Regions from separate parts of the Methylobacterium aquaticum genome, predicted to be linked through region 1. Evidence: riboswitches for the same ligand, from Rfam matches in the RefSeq annotation. Region 1 holds a riboswitch; each other region holds the start of a gene.

Region 1 (4,809 bases):
TCCATTGCGGGTTCAGGGTGATCTGGTCCTGGGCGTAGAGCGCGGTGTTGGTGAGCTGCTCGACGCCGTTGGTCTGCCGGGTATAGGGCGGGAGCGGCCGGCCGTAGACCGGGGCGTAGAGGTCGAGGGAGTAGGGATTCTGGCGCAGGTTCGAGCGGATCTGCTGGTAGGTGCCGTCGGTGCTCTCGCGCTCGAAGCCAAGCAGCAGGGTGTGGCCGATCCCGGCGGTGTCGAAGCGCCCGACCAGCTCGGCCTGGCCGAGGGCGACGGCCGCGCGATAATTGCGGAAATTGCGGTCGCGCAGGGCCGTGCGGTTGTCGGCACCGAGGCCCCGCACCTCGACCGCCTCGCCGACGAACGAGTTGGAGTTGAGGTAGGTGGAAAGCCGCATCTGCCAGTCGGCGTCGAAGCGGTGGTCGACCCGCACCTGGAGCGTGTCGCTGGACTGGTCGATGCGCAGGCCCGGCTCGCCGAGGAAGCGCGAGATCGGCAGGAGGCCGAGCTGCCCGTTGACGGCGACGACGCCGCGGTCGAACACCGCGCGGTTGCGGAGGAACTCGGTCTCGACCGTCACCTTGGTGTCGGGCGTGATCTGCCAGCTCACCACCGGGGCGACGAGGAGCCGGTCGCCGTCGACGAAATCGCGAAAGCTGTTCTGGCGCCCGGCGGCGAGGTTGAAGCGGTAGAGGACCGTACCGTCCTGGTTGAGGCTGCCGCCGGAATCGACCGTGCCGCGAACCTGCTCGAACGAGCCCCATTGCCCGCCCATCTCGACGAATCGCTCCGCCGTCGGCTGCTTGGTGATGATGTTGACGAGGCCGCCCGGGTCGCTGCGCCCGAACAGGCCGCCGCCCGGGCCCTTCAGCACCTCGATCCGCTCGACGTTCTGGGCGTCCTGCTGCGGCGGGAATCCGCGGGCCAGGGGAAATCCGTTCTTGTAGATCTCCGCCGTGGCGACGCCGCGCACGGCATAGCCGAGGGGCGAGAGGCCGCCGAAATTGTTCTGCTGCACGATGCCCGGCGTGTAGGCGACGACCTGCTCGACGCGGGTCGCCGCGAGATCGGTGATGACCTCGCGCGGGGCGACCGTGACGACCTGCGGCACGTCGCGCTGGGGCGTGTCGGTCTTCGTGCTGCTCACCGCCCGGTCGGCGCGAAAGCCCGGGGTCGGGCCGATCAGCCCGATCGTGCCGGCCGCCGGCGACAGCGTCGGGAGCGCCCCCTCCACCACGACCTCGTCGAGGGCGATAGTTTCCTGTCCCGCGCGGCACCGGCCGCAAGGGTCACCCCCAGGGCGGTCGCCAGGATCGGCAGCGGGCGGTGAAGCGGACGGGTTCTCACGAGGCACACTCGATGTTGCAGCGAGGCTGCGTCCGGGCGAGCGGCAGGCCGCGCCCGCGCGAAGACGATCGCACGGCGCACGGCCGGAGCGCTCCCCCGGGCCGCACCGCCCGCGGGACGTGACCGCGCCGACAGGCGCGCGCGCAAGGCAGGTCTCCTGGCTCGCGGATCGTCGATCCCGCCTCGCCTTCCCGGTGCGCGGGCACCAGTGGCTGTCGGCGGCGGGACCTCTCCGCTCACAGTTGCGGGGGCAGCCTCGGTCTCGCCGCGAATGCTCACGCACTCGATGGCCCACCGAATTCCCTCTTCGCCCCGAGCTCGCGCCCGGGGAACCTTGGCGGCACCATCCATGGCAGGCCGACCGTGCGTAAGCAACACTCGGAAACGCAATGTAATAATGTTGCCTGCCCTGTGTCCACAGGAACACACCGCGGCGGGAGCCTCCCGGCTTCTACTCGCCGCGCAGGAAGGCCGCCGTCGCCGGGTGGAGCCAGGCCGCCGGGACCGCCTGCGCCAGGTCGCGCGGGTCGCTCGGCCGCTCATGGGGCAGGCGCCGGGCAAGCGCCGGCTTCGCCTTGTCGATCGCCGCGACGAGGCGGGACACCGCCGCCGGGTCGAGGCCGGGCTTGCCGAGGACGAGGCTCCAGGATCCCACCGTCTCGATCGCCGCGTCCTGGCCCGGGAAGGTGCCGGGCGCGACCGTGATGCGCCGTAGCGACGGGCTCGCCGCGAGGATCGCAGGCAGTGCCGTCGCCGAGGGACCGAGGAAGCGGGCCCCGCCCGGCCCCTCCGCCATGGTGCGGAAGCCCGGCCAGCCGGTGCCGCCGCCGAACAGGGCCGCAGCTTGGCCCGCCCGCACCATTGCCGGGCCGTCGCCGGCATGGTCGAGGAGGATCGGCCGGATTTCGTGATCGGGGTCGATGCCGGCCCCGCGCAGGATCGTCCGCCCCATGGCGGTGAGGCCGGAACTGCGCGTGCCCAGGGCCACCGGCCGCCCGCGCAGGTCGTCGAGGCTGCGGACCGGGCTGTCGGCAGCCACCACGAACAGGCCCGGCGCCGCGTAGACCGGCGCGACCACCGTCACGGCAGGCAGCGTACCCTGCCCGGCCAGCACCTCGTAGGCGTATTCGCCCTGGACGAGGCCGAGATCGACCCGCCCCTCGCGCAGGAGGATCAGGTTCTCGGTCGAGCCCTTGCTGGCGCGCAACTCCAGGGTGAGATCCGGATCCACCTCCCGGATCGCCGCCGCCAGCGCCGCGCCATAGGCCGGGAAACCGCCGCCGGGCGTCGCGGTGGCGAGCACGAGGTGCAGGGGTTCGCTTGCCCGAGCCGAGGCGAGGAGGCCGATGAAGGCGGCAGCGGCGATCAGCCGGCGTTTCGACATGGTGGAAGTGTCCTCGATCGGCCCGATCGGCACGGCGCGCATGGGGTGCCGGCGATCCAGCGCAAGCCGTGCTACGCCCCTGATCGGGCTCGTTATCCCGCCTCACGGTATACGATCGTGGCATGAAGCCCATAGGGCATCTGTCCCACCCACGACCTCATCCTGAGGTGCGACTGAAAGGAGCCTCGAAGGAGGGCTCCCGATGTCGCAGCGGTCACTGGAGCCCTCCTTCGAGGTCAGTCCATCTCCGATAGACTGACACCTCAGGATGAGGTGAGTGGACAGGGCATTATCGATTGTCAAAAGCCTTCAGGAAAACCCTGTTCAACAGGCTTGGAGGCTCCCCATCCGACACCCTCACGCCGCCGCGATCCCCTGTCCGGGCGCCTCGCTCGTATGCTCGGAGAACTGCTCGATCGGGCCGGGGCGGCCGAGGAGATAGCCCTGGGCCTCGTGGCAGTTCTCCGATCCCAGGAAGGCGAGCTCGGCCGAGGTCTCGACGCCCTCGGCGAGGACCGGGAGGCCCAGCCCCCGCCCCAGACCCAGCACCGCCCGCATGATCGCGGCGGTCTCGTGGTTCACGTCGACGGCGCGGATGAAGGAGCGGTCGATCTTGATCTTGTCGAACGGAAAGGCGCGCAGGTTCGACAGCGACGAGTACCCGGTGCCGAAATCGTCCATGGCGATCCGCACCCCCATCGCCTTGACCCGCCGCAGGGCGGCGAGCGCCCGGACCGGATCGCGCACGAGCGCCGTCTCGGTGATCTCGAGTTCGAGGCGGGCGGGAGAGAGGCCGGTGGTGAACAGCACCTCGTGGACGAGTTCGGCAAAGCCCGGGGCGTGGAGCTGGATCGCCGAGACGTTGACGGCGATGCGCAGGGGCTTGTCCCACGAGGCGGCCTCGCGGCAGGTCTCGCGCAGGACCCATTCGCCGATGCCGAGGATGCTGCCGGTCTCCTCGGAGATCGGAATGAACTGGTCGGGCGGGACGTTGCCCCGGTCCGGGTGCTGCCAGCGCAGGAGCGCCTCGAAGCCGACCACGATCCCGGTGTCGATCGCCATCTGCGGCTGGTAGACGATCCGGAACTCGCCCCGCTCGACGGCGTGGCGCAGGTCGTGCTCGAGGGAGCGGCGGTCCCGGATCTGGGCGGCGAGGACCGGCTCGAAATAGCGGTGGACGCCCCTGCCGTGGTTCTTGGCGCAGTAGAGCGCGGCGTCGGCGTGGTTGAGCAGGGTCTGGGCGTCGTCGGCGTCGGTCGGGCAGAGGGCGATGCCGATGCTGGTCGCCAGGATCGGCCCCGTGCCCGCCCGCTGGTTGCCCTCGCGGATCACCCGCAGGATCGCCTCGGCCAAAAGCCCGGCCTCCTCGGGCCGCGCGACGGCGGGCATCAGGATCGCGAACTCGTCGCCGCCGAGGCGGGCCATCATCTGCCGCGGCCCGAGCACCGGGGCGATCCAGCGCGCCAGGGACTGGAGCAGGCCGTCGCCCATGGCGTGGCCGTAGAGGTCGTTGACGTCCTTGAACCGGTCGAGGTCGAGGCACAGCACCGCCACGAGGCCGCCGCCGGCCCGCGCCGCGGCGATCTCCTCGTCGAGGCGGGCGCGGAAGGTCGCCCGGTTCGGCAAGCCGGTCAGGGTGTCGTGATGGGCCAGGAACTGGATGTCCTGCTCGGCCTTGCGCCGCGCCCGCAGGTCGCGGACGGCGACCGCGTGGCAGGGCCGGTTGCCGAGCGGCCGGCGGATCACGTCCACCGGCAGCGCCTCGCCATCCGCGCCCCGCAGCTCGGCCTCGACGAGCTGGCCATGCGGGCCGGCATCGAGGCGGGCGACCACGGAAGCGGGCAGGATCTCGGTGATCGGCTGGCCGACCAGGGCCGCCGGCGTCCGGCCGATCATCTCGGCGAGGCTGGTGTTGACGGTCACGATGCGCTGTCCCTCGCAGATCGCGATCCCCTCGACCGCGGCGTCGGCGAGGCTGTTCATCAGCTCCTGCGCCTCGCGCCGGCGCCGGGAGCGGCCGTCGAGGGTCAGGCCGGTGAAGGCGAGGACGAGGAGCGTCAGGCTGGCAAAGCCGAGCGAGGCGG
Region 2 (4,809 bases), 1.6 Mb from region 1:
ATCGGTGGTGAGGACGTTCTCCTTCTCAATGTGGAAGGCCGCGGCCGTCACGCTCAGGCCCGTGAAGAGGTCGAGCTTGGCCCCGACCTCGTAACCGAAGCCCGTCTCCGGGGCGAAGGGGCGTGTCGCACTGTCGAAGCCGGTGTTCGGACGGAAGGAGGCCGCCACGTTGCCGTAGAGCGAGAGGAAGGACAGCGGCTGATAGACGAGCCCGGCACGTGGCGAGAAGCCAGTGCGGTCCTGCTCGGTGCGTTCCCCACCGACCTTGTCGCGGAAGGTCTGGTTGTAGAAATCGGTGCGGTTGCCGAGCAGGAGCTTCCACTCCGGGCTCAGGGCGATCTGGTCCTGCGCGTAGACGGCGGTGTTGCCGACGTTCTCGCTGGCGCTGTAGCGGCGCGTGAAGGGCGGCTTGGGCTGGCCGTACACCGGGTTGAACAGGTCGAGCGCGAACGGGTCGATGCGCGGCGTTGAGCGCAGCAGGTTCTCGGTGCTGTTGTAGCGCTCGTGCTCCAGGCCGAGCAGCAGGGTGTGGGCGAACGGCCCGGTGTCGAAGCGCCCGACGAGTTCGGCTTGGCCGATGGCCACACCCCAGGTGAAGTCGTGGCGGCGGAACTCGCGGAGCAGGGTTCGCCCATCATCGAGCAGCCCGGTAGCGCCCGTCTGGAGACCAGTCAGGCTGCCGGTGTTGAAGTGGCCCGCGACCCGCAGGTTCCAGTCGGGGCTGAAGGCGTGCTCCAGCCGCACCTGCACGATCCCGCTCTCCGACACCGAGTTGTCACCCGGTTCGCCGAAGAACCGCGAGCGCGGGACGAGGCCGAGGCGGTCGTTCACCGCGACGGTGCCGCGGTCGAAGGTCTGGCGGTTACGCAGGTACTGCGTCTCGACGGTGAGCTTGGTGTCGGGGCTGATCTGCCAACTCACCACGGGCGCCGCCAGCACGCGGTCACCGTCGACGTAATCGCGAAAGCTGTCCTGGCGGGCGAGCGCGCCGTTGAAGCGGTAGAGGACAGTGCCGTCCTCGTTCAGGGGTCCGCCCGCATCGACGGTGGTGCGCGCCGTGCCGAAGCTGCCGAACAGGGTGCCCATCTCGACGAAGGGCAACGCCACGGGCTGCTTGGTAAGGATATTGACGGTGCCGCCCGGGTCGCTGCGCCCGTAGAGCGCCCCGCTCGGACCCTTCAGCACCTCGATCGACTGGACGTTCTGGGTATCGGGCGCGCCGTTGTAGCCGCGGGCGATGTTGAAGCCGTTCTGGAAGATGTCCTGGGTGGCGAAGCCCCGCACGGAGTAGAGGGCAAGGTTCTGGGCGCCGAAGTCGTTCTGCTTGCCGACCCCCGGGACGTAGTCGAGAGCGCGCTCCACGCGGGTAGCGGCGGTGTCGCGCAGCACCTCCCGGGGCACGACGTCGACCTGCTGGGGCAGGTCGCGCCGCGGCGTGATGGTCTTCGTGCCGCTGTAGAGTTCCTCGACGCGATAGCTGGGCGTCGCCGTGAAGGTGCCTTCGACCGAGATCGGGTCGAGCGGGATGGTGGCGTCAGCCGCCGCGGCGGGACTTGCGGGCTGGGCGTAGCTCGGGATGACGGTGATCACGGGCGTGATCGCGCAGGCGGCGACAGCGCAGCGCCGCAGCGACGAATGGAGACGGGGCGGGTTCACGGAGCCTCGGTGGACGGCAGTGGCACGTCACCGCGAACGAGGTCTCAGGCGGAGGCAGGCGCATCCGCTTCGACACCCATCAGGAAATCCCGCCCGACGTGTTTCGCGTGTGACCACGGCTGACGGCAGGTCTCCTGGCTCGCGGGTCAGCGCCTGCCACCGTCTTCCCGGGTGAGGCACCCAGTGACTTCGGTGGTGGAAGGCTCGCCGCTCACAGTTGCGGGTACAGCCGCGGCATCGGGCTCTCCGCCCTCACCGTGTTCCCTTTTGATCCTCCGGGGAGGAACCGTCCTGTCCAGGGAAGCCGATCAACCGGCGCGTCGTCAATGTCGCGATTCGCTTTACAGGGCATGTGTGTTCGGAGGGTGACAGCAACTACTCCCACTCAAACGCAGGTGATCAAGGTCGGCGCCCTCTTCGTGATCTTCCTGAAAAGATCAGCGTCACCCTGGACGGCGAAGTCGAACGCGATCGTTCCAGTCTCCATGTAGACCCTGTATCGCCAGTCGTTGTCGATGAAATGCACACACCACTCGCGCGTCCGATCAAGGAGTATCTGGTCGCTTGGGCCCGTAAACGTGAAACTACCGATGGCGGTATCGGCAACAGAGTTCATGCTGAAATTTGGCTTCATGATCAACCTAAATAACTTGACAGATATATTTATCCCACTTGCTCAATCCCGGCTATGCTCTACGGACACCAAATCATCGCGACCGCCAACGCCGTGATCGCCCTCGGCCTGACCCACTCGCATCAGTCGTTCTCTCTGAACTTCTGCGCGAGGGATCGCAGCTACCTTCGCGACTTCAAACGGCGCGGCGGTGCGACGGCGCGTGTCTCACCCCAAACGATGCTGGCTGTCAGATCACGGTTGGCCGAGGCGGCTTCCCTTCGCCCAGATCTCGCCTCCGAGATCGAGAAGATCGACGTGGCGATCGTCAGGGATATGCGTGTGGCCAATCTCCTGGGTCGTCGCTCGTACCGTTGATCCGACTTGCGGCTTGGTCGAAAACTTAGGTGTCCTTCGGCTCCTTCTTGAAAGTCACGATCCTCAGTGGCGGGCGTGATCTTTGAGCAGCCTCGGCGGCGTCCTCGAATTCGGCAAGCCGCTTTTCTAGGTGGGAGGCGTATGCACGTTCGTGCTCCAGATCAGTGACAAGAGAGGCGATCGTCGCCTCCGCTTCAAGGACCTCGACGCGTAGCGCTTCCAGTTCTATCTGTGTGCTGGCGCGTGCTCGAAGAACATCCACCAGACCCCGAAGAACTTCGAGGTTGTGCCGCATGACCGTCGTATGGTCTTCTGGACGCTGAAGCCTTGTTCGAACAACTTCCGCTCTCTCAAAGACCTTCAAGCCGAACGGCGGCCATGCCTTCATCATGCAAACTCGGCTGCCGATGCCGCCACTCCAAATTCCCGAACAAGGCTGTCGAGTTCTTCCTCGATCTCTGCGAGACTGAGTGGCTCCGGGGTGTCAAATTCATTGACGTCCGCGATATTCCAATCGTAGATGTCAAGCAGCTTGGCTGCCGCATTTACGCCAGCGATGCCGTTCGCGGGGCGGTCGTAGATTGCGATACCGTGGGCCGCGAGTTTGCTACGAGCAGCCGCAGCAAGATCTCGGGGAACTCGCCCATTGCCGCGTTGATGGAGCATGTGAAGGACCCAGCATCGAGAGGTTCGTCTCAGTTCGGCAATCAGACCGCGGCTGCGGCCAGTTTTGACCTCAACATACAGATTGCGCCCTACCAGCACGTCAGGGATTTTAGTCGAGAGGCAGTTATCGTAGCGGCGCCCGGCGTCGAGTAGCGCAGCCCCCGTGTTCAACACCACCAGGGACGGGTCGGCAAGTTCGAGTAGAAATGGCAATTGGTCAAACCGTTTCGCCCACCGCCGCACTAATGCTTCGACGATCTTCTGCTCGGGGAAGGACGAAACTGACTGCCAGATCGCCTCGTTGGTGGCGGCTGAGCAGTGGGCGCGAATGTAAGCAAAGGCGTCGCTGAGGTCGCGAGCCTCCTCGACCGTCTCGATCTTCATCACGAAGCGGGGATGCAGGAGGACGGGGTCGATGACCATCACGATCGCGATCTGCATCGGCGAGATGGTGCCCGGCAACTGCCGTAGAACGCGAACTCGGGCGCGGTCGGCGGGAATGCGAGACGCGAAGAGTTGGTAAAGCTCTCGATACAGAGCGGGGTTGGGTAGCGGACCGGGGCCGAGGCGCTTGAGAGTGCCGAGGAAGGCGTTCGGGACGACCTTGAAGATGGCCTCGACGATCTCGCGAGGCTTGAAGACCGCAAGGGCCCTGCCGATCACCGCCTGATCGGAGTCGGCGTTCCTGATGGCGGACGATACCTCGGCACTGCCAAGGCGGTTTGCGAGTGCCGCGGCACCCCCGGTCGCAATCTCCGCATACGCCAGGAACCTCGTCTGGCGGGCCAGATCGGATCCGTGAAGAGCCAGCCCAAGGTGTCCAGGATACACCGCGTCAAGTTCCACGGCGATTTGAAGGTAGGTCTCGCCAAAGGGGCGAGGCCCAAACTTACGTGCGCCTGTCGGGTTCAAGCGTAGCTCCGTGGATGTTCCGCTTGAACCAGCGTGATACAATTCCAAATTTCCGCAACGATTTCCGAGCGCGTAGAAACTACATAGCACCCGCTCGGTCTGGGTCCCGCGACGGCATGAAGCTATCGGGCGATAGGCTTCGACAAGCTCCAGTCGATAGCCAGCTTGCGGGCCTTAACCCCTCTGGCCGTCCCTCGCGCTTGCGCCAGGACTCGGTCAAGATCGGGCTCGCGCGCTGCCACTTCTTCGAACCGGATAAGGCGGGATAGGACCCGGGCCATGCTCTTCATCTTCGCTCTCGGCGGTGGATCCTCAAGGATGCATCTGACCGCCACGTAGGCCGACAGGACGCGCTGAGCGCGATGAATGCCCGCCGCAGCAAGGGCGACGATCACCTGCTGAAGCTCGACGGATAGCTCGGTGGTCGCTCTCAGCAGCGGGGTGACCTGATCTTGCTCCACGTCAACGAGGACGACTCCGGCGAGGTCGTATTCGCCGGTGAGAAGAAGCTCGGTGGCGGTGTCGGCCAGGGTGGCTACCATCATGCTCGACGATCTCGCGGCTACCGCGACAAGCGGGGTGAT
Region 3 (4,809 bases), 2.4 Mb from region 1:
CCCGGTCGAGGGCCCCGAACAGCGGGCGAGGGGCCCCGTCGAGCGGCACGAGATCCTTCGTAAAGAGCCCGGCCTTGCTGTAGCGCCAGGGTGCCGGGCCCTGCTCCTTCCAGGTCTTCGCCACACCATGGAGCGCAGCCTGGATCAGGTGGCGGCTGTCGTTCGTCGCCTCGGGCAGATGCACCACCGTCGAGACGGCGCGCATCGGGTCGCCCCGGTCGTGCTCGCTCGTATGGTAGAAGACCGTGACGGCCGAGACGGCGAGCCCGTTGCGCCGCAGCTTCTCGCCGAGCCGCGTGGCGTGCGCCGCCACCGCCTGCTCGAGCACCGTCGGTTCGGTGATCCGGGATGAGAACGAGCGGGTGACCGCGCAGCCCTTGCGCCGGGCCGGCACGATCGCGAGCGGCAGGCAGGCGCGGCCGCGCAGCTCGTGGATGATGCGCTCGCCCACCGTGCAAGATGCTCAACGATAAAGGCCCGCGGCGCTCCTGTGCAGAGCGCCACGGGCCGGGTTCGTCGCGGTCTCAGGCCTGCCGGGGACCGGCAGGGCTCACGCCCGCCGCAAGACGCGCGCGAGGAGCGAACGCTTCGATTTCGCCGCAGCTTGCATCGTCACCTTGATCTCCTCAGCGGTGAGCTGCGCCCGGACTTGCTCGACGACCGGGCCATGCAGCAGGGCCGGCGCACAGGCCAGTTCCAGGTTCATGGCCACGGCAGCGAAGTCCGGATGCAGGGTGACCGGGCCGTCGTGGTTCGCGAAGGTGCCGCGGTAGCCGCAATCGAGGTAGCTCTCCGCCGGCATCCCGTCGGCGACCAGGACGTCGTGCACTGGCAGCTCGACGTGGTGATAGACGACCTCCGCCCAATCGAGCTGCGCCACCGAGGTGCCGTTGATCAGGCTGCCGGCCGGGATCAGCACGTCCTCGACGAACAGCGCGTGGCCGGGCGAGACGACGAGGTCGCGGTGCGGCAGGCCGGGGCCGAAGGCGTGCGCGGCGACCCGGACCGGCTGGGCCCGCTCGGGCTGCGAATGACGGCGCAGGTCGAGGTGGCGGTGACCGACCCACGCGACGGCGACCGTCTCGCCCGAAGCGGTGACGCCGGCATCGCCGGGCCGCAGGGCCTCGACCGGGCGCTCACCCTCCGGCGTCAGGATCATCGTTCCGGACGCGAAGCAGATGACCGGGCTGGTCGAGCCGGTTCCTCCCTCGGAACCGGTCGCACCCTGGGCACCCGTTGCACCTGCGGCTCCAGTCGCACCCGGAGCGCCGGTTGCACCTGTCGCGCCCGCAGTGCCGGTGGCTCCAATCTGACCAGTCGCACCAGCTGAGCCTGCGGCACCCATCGCTCCAGTCGGGCCCGTAGTGCCGGTGGCACCCTGCATACCTGTCGCGCCTTGAGCGCCAGTGGCACCTTGCTGACCCGTCGCTCCAGCCGGATCCTGATCTTCCCGGCGCTGTTCACTGCGGGCATGACGCTCCTCGACACGACCGACAGCGTGCTGATGACCGGCGCCTACGGCTGGGCGCTCGCGAACCCGATCCGCAAGCTCTGGTACAACCTGACCATCACGGCGGCCTCGGCGACGGTCGCGCTGTTCATCGGCGGCCTGGAGGCCCTCGGCCTGATCGGCGACAAGCTCGGGCTCACGGGCGGACTGTGGCAAGCGGTGAGCACGCTCAACGACAATCTGGGCGAGGCCGGCTTCGCCGTGGTCGGCATCTTCGTCGTGGCGTGGATCGCCTCGGTCATCATCTACCGCGCCAAAGGGTACGACCGGCTCGAACCCGCTCGGTGAGTGCGCTGTTGCGGGATGGTGCTCCTCCCTCGGCTGCTGAGTCGCGCTCTCAGCGTGGAACAGCCGTGTACTGGCCTCAGGAATATTTCGAAGCGTTGCAGCAAGGCAATTGACCGGGCGCCTCCGCGTCGCTTAGCTGGCCGGGACGGTTCCCCTCGGGGATCAAAAGGGAACGCGGTGAGGGTGATGAGCCCGATGCCGCGGCTGCCCCCGCAACTGTAAGCGGCGAGCCTTCCGCCACCATGTCACTGGGCAGCCTCGCCCGGGAAGACGGTGAGAGGGCAGCGACCCGCGAGCCAGGAGACCTGCCGTCAGTCGTGGTCACACGCGAAACGCGCTGGGCGGGGTGTCCTGGCGGGTGTCGAGGGTCCGCCAATCCTGCGTGGAGGCGGTGACCCGAGGCCTCGTTCGCGGTGACGTGCCACTGCCGTTGCCCGAGGCTTATCTCCCGTGCCCCATTCCCTTCAACGCGCTCGCCTGAGCGTGCTGGCGCTCTCCTGCGCCGGTCCGGCCCTGCTTGCCGCGCCTGCAGCCCACGCCCAGCAAGTCGCCGCCCCATTCGCGGACGTGTCACAAGGCGGCGAGGCCGTCATCCCGCTCGCCGAGATCTCGGTGTCGGCCACCGGCGTGCCCACGCCGGTCACACAGACCGGGTCGAGCGTCACCGTACTCACCTCCGACCTGCTCCAGGCCCAGCAAGTTCGCACCGCGCCGGACGCTCTCCGGCAAGTGCCGGGCCTCAACGTCGTCCAAACCGGCGGCGCGGGCGGCCAAACCTCGGTGTTCATCCGCGGTACCAACTCCAACCACGTCAAGGTCCTGATCGACGGCATCGACGTCAACGACCCCTCGACGCCGAACCGCTCCTTCGACTTCAGCCAGCTTCAAACCGAGCATCTCTCCCGCCTGGAGGTGCTGCGCGGCCCCCAGAGCGGCCTCTACGGGGCCGACGCCATCGGCGGCGTCATCTCGTTCGTGACGAAGCGCGGCGAGGGTCCGGCCCGGGCCACTGCCTTCGTCGAGGGCGGCTCCTACGGCACCGCCAACCAGGGCGGCCGCATCTCCGGCTCCGAGGGCATCTTCGATTATTCGTTCTCCGTGCAGCACCTGCGCCAGGCCGCGCTGCCAGTGACACCGTTCGAGCTCCTGCCGGTCGGCGTGCCGCTGCGCACCGCCTTCACCGACATCAAGACGGTTTCGACCAAGCTCGGCGCGCAGCTCACCGATACCTTTCGCCTAAACTACGTGCTGCGCTTCTCCGACAGCGCCTATCTCGACCAAGCCGATGGCGGCTTTCCCTACCGGCCGACGCCCTACCGCAACCTCAACGACCAGCAGCAGCTCCTGATGCGCGGCGAGGCCGAGTGGACGCCGCTGCCCGGCTTCCACAACGTCTTCGGGGCCAACTACTCCAAGTTCGACCGCCTGTTCGCCGGCCCACTCGACCCGCTCGCGCCACCGACGCCCTCGACCTATCTCGGCGAACGCACCCGCTTCGACTATCGTGGCGATGTCCAGCTCGCCCCCGGCCACCTGCTGCTCTTCGGTGCCCAGCGCGAGGACGAGCGTTTCCAGGCCACCGGCATCGACAAGTCGAACGGCAACACCGGCGGCTTCACCGAGCTTCAATCGGCGATCACCGACCGCGCCTTCCTGGTCGCCAACATCCGTCACGACGAGAACGACCAGTTCGGCGGGGCGACCACGTTCCGGATCGCACCGAGCTACATCCTGCCCTATACGGAGACACGCCTGAAGGGCAGCGTCGGCACCGGCTTCAAGCCGCCGACCCTCAGCCAGCTCTACCAGGACTACCCGGGCTTCCGGTTCTTCGGGAATCCGGCCTTGCGGCCCGAGGAGAGCTTCGGCTTCGACGGCGGCTTCGAGCAGCCCCTCGGCGATCGGGTGCTCGTCGGAGCGACCTACTTCGAGACCGACTTCCGCAACCTGATCCAGACCGCGTACTTCCCGACCTTCGGGACCAACGTCAATGTCGGCCGCGCAGTGGCCTACGGGGCGGAGAGCTTCGTCTCGGTCAAGCTGACCGACACCTTGAGCGGCCGGGTCGACTACACCAACACCGTCACCAAGGACGAAATCGCCCACCAGGAATTGCTGCGCCGGCCCCGTCACAAGGTCAGTGCCACCGCGATCTGGAACCCGTTGCCACAGCTCACGCTCACCGGCACCCTGGTGGCGATCGGGTCGTTCGTCGACGGAAACCGCGACTTCTCGGTGCCCCGGCTCAAGAACCCGGGCTTCACCCTGGTCAACCTCTCGGCGAACTACGCCTACTCGGAGAACCTGACGCTGTTTGCCCGCATCGATAACCTGTTCGACCAACGCTACCAGAACCCAACCGGCTTTCTCGGGGCTGGCCTCGCCGTCTACGGCGGCGTGCGCGTATCCTCGTTCTGAGAAGGATGAGGATGCGGGCCTTGATCCTTGTCGGGGTCGCAGGCGGTCTGGCGGCGTGCATGGTCGCTTCATTGGCCGCCAGTCCGGTGCCGGCGCGGGAGAACCCTGCCGCGCCGGGCCGGCCGTCGCGGATCGTCTCGCTGAACCTGTGCGCGGACGAGCTCGTGCTGAGGCTGGCCGACCGCGGGCAGGTCGCGGCGGTGACCTACCTCGCCGGCGATCCGCGCGGCTCGACCGTGGCGGCGCAAGCCGCCGGCGTGCCGGTCACCAGGGGGCTCGCGGAGGAGATCGTGGCCTTGAAGCCCGACCTCGTCATCGCTGGAGCCTTCACCACTCGCACCACGGTCGGGCTCCTCAAGCGGATCGGCTTCCCGCCGCTCGAACTCGGCGTACCGGCCAATTTCGACGGCGTACGTGCCCAGATCCGCCAGGTCGCGGCGGCCGTCGGCCATCCGGAGCGCGGGGAAGCGATGGCGGCGGAGCTCGACGCCACCCTCGCGCGCGTCGTGCCGGCCTCCCGGCTTTTGCGCGTCCTGGTCCTGCGCCCGAACGCCTTCACGGTCTCGCCCGGCAGCCTCGGCGACGCGATCATC
Region 4 (4,809 bases), 1.0 Mb from region 1:
GCCTCAACCGCCGACACGTCGCAGCGGTTGAGAGATGACGAGCACTCTGCCGCTTACGGGAGCGGCGCGTAATAGAGTCCGGCGAGGCGGGTGCTGGTCATGGCCGAGCCTCTACGCCGGGCCGGCCGGCCACGTCAATCAGAACTCGATCCCCTCCTGCGCCTTCACCCCGGCGGCGAAGTGGTGCTTGACCTGGCCCATCTCCGTCACGAGGTCGGCGGCGGCGATCAGCTCCGGCTTGGCGTTGCGGCCGGTCACTACGACGTGCAGGTCCGGCCGGCGCCGGCTCAAGGTCTCGACGACCTCCGCCAACGGCAGGTAGTCGTAGCGCAGCGCGATGTTCAATTCGTCGAGGATCAGGAGCCGGATGGTCGGATCGGCCATCAGCGCCTCGGTCTGCGCCCACGCCGCGCGGGCCGCCGCCACGTCGCGGTCGCGGTCCTGGGTCTCCCAGGTGAAGCCCTCCCCCATCGTGTGCCAGGCGACCTGATCGCCGAAGCGCTCCAGGGCGAAGCGCTCGCCGGTCTCCCAGGCGCCCTTGATGTACTGCACCACCCCGACCCGCCAGCCGCGGCCGAGCGCCCGCAGCATCAGCCCGAAGGCCGCGGTCGACTTGCCCTTGCCGGGGCCGGTATGGACGATGAGCAGGCCCTTCTCGATCGTCTTTCCCGCCACCTCGGCATCCTGCACCGCCTTGCGCTTCTCCATCTTGGCGCGGTGGCGCGCCGCCTCGTCGTCGGTCATTCGCTGTCTCCCTTGATGGTCATCGGCAGGCCCGCCACAACCAGCACCACCCGGTCGGCGATGGTGGCGAGGCGTTGGTGGAGGCGGCCCGCCTCGTCGCGAAACCGGCGCGCAAGCGCATTCTCCGGCACGATGCCGAACCCCACCTCGTTCGAGACCAGCACGATCGGCCCGGGCACCGCCTTGCACGCGGCGATCAGGGAATCGACCTCCGCCGCGAGGTCGGCCGCCTCGTCCAGCATCGCGTTGGTCAGCCACAGGGTCAGGCAATCGACCAGCACCGGCCGTCCGGCCGGGGCCTCCCGTATCGCCGAGGCCAGGTCGCGCGGCGCGTCCACCGTCTCCCAGGGCGCCGGGCGGCGGGCGCGGTGCTCGGCGATGCGAGCCGCCATCTCGTCGTCCCAGGCTTGCGCCGTCGCGACGTAGCGCCAGGGGCTCGGCTGCGCCTCGATCAGCCCTTCGGCGTAGCGGCTCTTGCCGGAGCGGGCGCCGCCCAGCACCAGGGTCAGGCGCGGGGCAGCGCGAATCCGGTCCGGCACGGGCATCTCCTCGGTCGAAAGCCTGATGCGAAAAGCTGGGCCCGGAGGTGTCGCGGCAGCCGGCATCGATTGCAAGCCCGTTCCCGACCCGCTAGGGTCGCCACGACGGTGCCTCGGCGACGAGGTGAAAAGGGAACGCGGAAACCGGATGTCCGGCGCGCCGCGGCTGCCCCCGCAACTGTGAGCGGTCGAACACGGTCCGCCATCGGCCACTGGAGCGATCCGGGAAGGCGGTGGGCCGGCACGAGGCCGCGAGCCAGGAGACCTGCCGTCCCCCCTTCTCTCTCGACGCCGCCGGTGGGGCGGCAGGAGCTCGTCATGGTCGCGATCACCCGGTCCCTTTCTCCCGCCCTCGTCGGCGAGCGCCTGAGCGCCGTCGTCCTGGCGGCCACCCTCGGCATCGGCCTGCTGTTCGTCTCCGGCTTCGCGCCGGTGGTCGCCCTGCACAACGCCGCGCACGACTGGCGCCACTCCGCCAACTTCCCCTGCCACTGACCAGGGCCGAACCCATCCGGGCCGTGCGGCCTGCGCCCTGACCGGGCGCGGGCCCGCGGCCCTTTGGTCGTGCAGGTGATCCCTCCCATGACGAAAAGTCTTCTCGCCGCGGCCCTGGTCGCCGGCTTCCTGGCCGCATGCGTGGCCTCCGCGCTGCAATTCGCCCTCACCTCGCCGCTGATCCTTGCGGCGGAGAAGTACGAGACCGCCGAGACCGTCGCCCCCGCCCGGCACGCCCTGGCCAACCCGCTGATCGTCCTGGCCCATGCGGGCCACGACCACGGTGGCGAGCCGCAATGGCAGCCGGCCCCCGGCCTGCCGCGCCTCGCCTTCACGGCGCTCGCCACCCTGGTGAGCGGCGTCGGGTACGCGCTGCTCCTCGGGGCCGTGCTGGTCGCGACCGGCCGCACGGTGACGCCGTCGGAGGCGTTGCGCTTCGGCATCGGCGGCTTCCTCGCCGCCAGCCTCGCGCCGGCCATCGGATTGCCGCCGGAACTGCCCGGCATCGCCGCGGCGGGGCTCGAATCGCGCCAGCTCTGGTGGGTGGCGACGGCGCTCGCCACGGCGATCGGCCTCTACCTGGTGGCGATCCGCCGCGGGCCGGTCGCGATCGGCCTCGGCCTCGCCCTCATCGTCGCGCCGCATGTCTGGGGCGCTCCGCACGGGCCGGAGGAAATCTCCGCGATGCCGCCGGTCTTCGCGGCGCAGTTCGCCGCCCGGTCGCTCGCCATCGGCTTCGCCTTCTGGGCGGTGCTCGGCCTCGCCTTCGGCTGGGCCTGGGAGGCGGTGAGCGGGGCGAACGACGCGGTGCGCCGCAGCGGGGTGACCGCGTGACCGATCCCGTGACCCTCTACGTCTGCACCACCTGCCGCGACGCCGCCGATCCGGCGGAGGGTCCCCGCGCGGGCGCCCGCCTGCACGACGCGCTCGCCCAGGCCCTCGCGGCCCGGCCGGGAGCGCCGATCCGGATCGAGCCGGTGGAATGCCTCTCGGTCTGCAAGCGGCCCTGCACGGTCGCGGTCGCGAGCCCCGGCCGTTGGACCTACGTCTACGGCGACCTCGATCCGGCGATCTCCGCCGACATCATCCTCGACGGCGTCGGCCTCTATGCCGGGACCCCGGACGGCATCGTGCCCTGGCGCGAGCGTCCGCAGGAATTCCGCAAGGGGGTCGTCGCCCGCATCCCTCCCGCGCCGGTGACCGCATGACCATCCTGAACAAGATTCCCTGCACCATCGTCACCGGCTTCCTCGGCGCCGGCAAGACCACGCTGGTGCGCCACGCCATCGAGCACAACGACGGTCGGCGCCTCGCCATCATCGTCAACGAGTTCGGCGATGTCGGCTTCGACGGGTCGCTGCTCGCCGAATGCGGCATCCCGGGCTGCGACGCCGACGCGGTGGTAGAACTGCCGAACGGCTGCATCTGCTGCACCGTCGCCGACGATTTCGTGCCGGCGCTGAACAAGCTCCTCGACCGGCCGGAGCCGCCGGAGCACATCCTGATCGAGACCTCCGGCCTCGCCCTCCCGAAGCCCCTGGTCCAGGCCTTCAACTGGCCGGCGATCCGCTCGCGGGTTACCGTCGACGGCGTGGTGGCGGTGGTGGACGGCCCGGCGGTGGCGTCCGGCGCCTTCGCGGACGACCCGGAGGCGCTGGCCGCCCAGCGGGCCGCCGATGCCAGCGTCGATCACGAGAACCCCCTGGAGGAGGTGTTCGAGGACCAGCTCCTCTGCGCCGACCTCGTGGTGATGAACAAGTCCGACCTCCTCGACGAGGGTGAGCGGGCCCGCGTCCGCGCCGAGGTGGAGGCGCACCTGCCGCGCGCCGTCAAGCTCGTCGAGACCGCCCACGGGGCGCTGGATCCCCGCGTGCTGCTGGGCCTGAATGCCGCCGCCGAGGACGACCTCGCCTCCCGCCCGTCGCACCACGAGACGGAGGAGGATCACGACCACGACGATTTCGAGAGCGTGGCCTTGCCGGTGAAGGCCGCGGGCTCGCCCGAGGACCTCGCCGCCCGGGTGGCGAAGGCCGCCGAGGTCGAGGGCGTGCTGCGGATCAAGGGCTTCTGCGCCGTCGCCGACAAGCCGATGCGCCTCGTCGTCCAGGGCGTCGGCCGCCGCGTCGCCCACCATTACGACCGCCCCTGGCGCCCCGACGAGCACCGGGACGGGACGCTGGTGGTGATCGGGCTCACCGGGTTCGACAAGGATGCGGTGGCGGCGGCATTGAAGGGCTGAGGCATCGAGCGGCCTCGTCCTTTCCCGGCGGGCAGCAGGGCTGTCCGTGGACGGGACGTGGCGCTGATTTTCCCCTCTCACCGCGGGCGGGGAGAGGCCTGAGCTTCGAAGGCGCTCAGGAAGTCCGGCAGCGAACCGGGAGGTTCGCCGCGAGAGTGAGGGGGCTCGACGAATGAGATTCCTCCGGACATACCCCCTCACCCTCGCTGCGGCTTTCGCCTCCGCTTGCCGCGTCTCCTGAACGGAGACACGGCCCTCTCCCCGCCTGCGGGGAGAGGAGAGAGCCCGCGCTATGCTTTCAAGTCGGGCCGGCCGAGGCCATATCGTCGGCATCACGTCGATCTGTGCATGAAAACCCCAAGCCCCGGAGGGCATCGCATGTCGGAGCCCGCGGCGCGGCGCTGGAGCGTGCAGGAGTTCTTCGCCTGGCAGGAGCGCCAGGACGAGCGCTACGAGCTGGTCGGCGGGGTGCCGGTCCGGATGAGGCCAAGCGCCCGCAACGTGTATGACGACATCGTGGTCAACCTCGTGGCGGAGTTCCGCACCCGGCTGCGCGGCACCCCGTGCCGGCCCTTCACGGGTGACGGCAGCGTCGAGACCCTGCCGGGCCAGATCCGCCGGCCCGATCTCGGCGTGGATTGCGGTTCGCGCGATCCGAACGGGCTGACGGCGGCGGAGCCGCGTCTGGTCGCCGAGGTGCTGTCGCCCTCGACGCGAGACTTCGACGCTTTCGACAAATTGGAAGAGTACAAGGCGGTCGCGGGTCTCGCGGTGATCCTGCTCGTCGAGCCG

What was found. A riboswitch is a leader RNA that binds a small molecule or an ion and turns the genes downstream of it on or off. The one in region 1 is predicted to bind cobalamin.
Region 2: linked by a shared signal. The riboswitch ahead of F1D61_RS13300 (TonB-dependent siderophore receptor) and the one ahead of F1D61_RS05660 (TonB-dependent siderophore receptor) in region 1 are both predicted to bind cobalamin.
Region 3: linked by a shared signal. The riboswitch ahead of F1D61_RS16605 (TonB-dependent receptor plug domain-containing protein) and the one ahead of F1D61_RS05660 (TonB-dependent siderophore receptor) in region 1 are both predicted to bind cobalamin.
Region 4: linked by a shared signal. The riboswitch ahead of F1D61_RS10290 (CbtB domain-containing protein) and the one ahead of F1D61_RS05660 (TonB-dependent siderophore receptor) in region 1 are both predicted to bind cobalamin.

Annotation. Positions count from the first base shown of each region.
Region 1 is NZ_CP043627.1:1,292,754-1,297,562, forward strand. Features, by position in the region: gene F1D61_RS05660 (TonB-dependent siderophore receptor) at 1-1,228, opposite strand, end outside; cobalamin riboswitch at 1,472-1,693, opposite strand; gene F1D61_RS05665 (TAXI family TRAP transporter solute-binding subunit) at 1,793-2,725, opposite strand; gene F1D61_RS05670 (putative bifunctional diguanylate cyclase/phosphodiesterase) at 3,083-4,809, opposite strand, start outside.
Region 2 is NZ_CP043627.1:2,911,931-2,916,739, forward strand. Features, by position in the region: gene F1D61_RS13300 (TonB-dependent siderophore receptor) at 1-1,656, opposite strand, end outside; cobalamin riboswitch at 1,764-1,960, opposite strand; gene F1D61_RS13305 (hypothetical protein) at 2,345-2,647, shown strand; gene F1D61_RS13310 (hypothetical protein) at 2,673-3,038, opposite strand; gene F1D61_RS13315 (hypothetical protein) at 3,035-4,225, opposite strand; gene F1D61_RS13320 (hypothetical protein) at 4,348-4,770, opposite strand.
Region 3 is NZ_CP043627.1:3,659,939-3,664,747, forward strand. Features, by position in the region: partial or broken gene F1D61_RS16585 (DUF4113 domain-containing protein) at 1-463, opposite strand, end outside; gene F1D61_RS16590 (Hint domain-containing protein) at 551-1,384, opposite strand; partial or broken gene F1D61_RS16600 (HoxN/HupN/NixA family nickel/cobalt transporter) at 1,397-1,798, shown strand; cobalamin riboswitch at 1,930-2,125, shown strand; gene F1D61_RS16605 (TonB-dependent receptor plug domain-containing protein) at 2,249-4,216, shown strand; gene F1D61_RS16610 (ABC transporter substrate-binding protein) at 4,276-4,809, shown strand, end outside.
Region 4 is NZ_CP043627.1:2,293,617-2,298,425, reverse strand. Features, by position in the region: gene cobO (cob(I)yrinic acid a,c-diamide adenosyltransferase) at 139-744, opposite strand; gene cobU (bifunctional adenosylcobinamide kinase/adenosylcobinamide-phosphate guanylyltransferase) at 741-1,289, opposite strand; cobalamin riboswitch at 1,373-1,570, shown strand; gene F1D61_RS10290 (CbtB domain-containing protein) at 1,602-1,778, shown strand; gene F1D61_RS10285 (CbtA family protein) at 1,866-2,612, shown strand; gene F1D61_RS10280 (DUF1636 family protein) at 2,609-2,986, shown strand; gene cobW (cobalamin biosynthesis protein CobW) at 2,983-4,017, shown strand; gene F1D61_RS10270 (Uma2 family endonuclease) at 4,396-4,809, shown strand, end outside.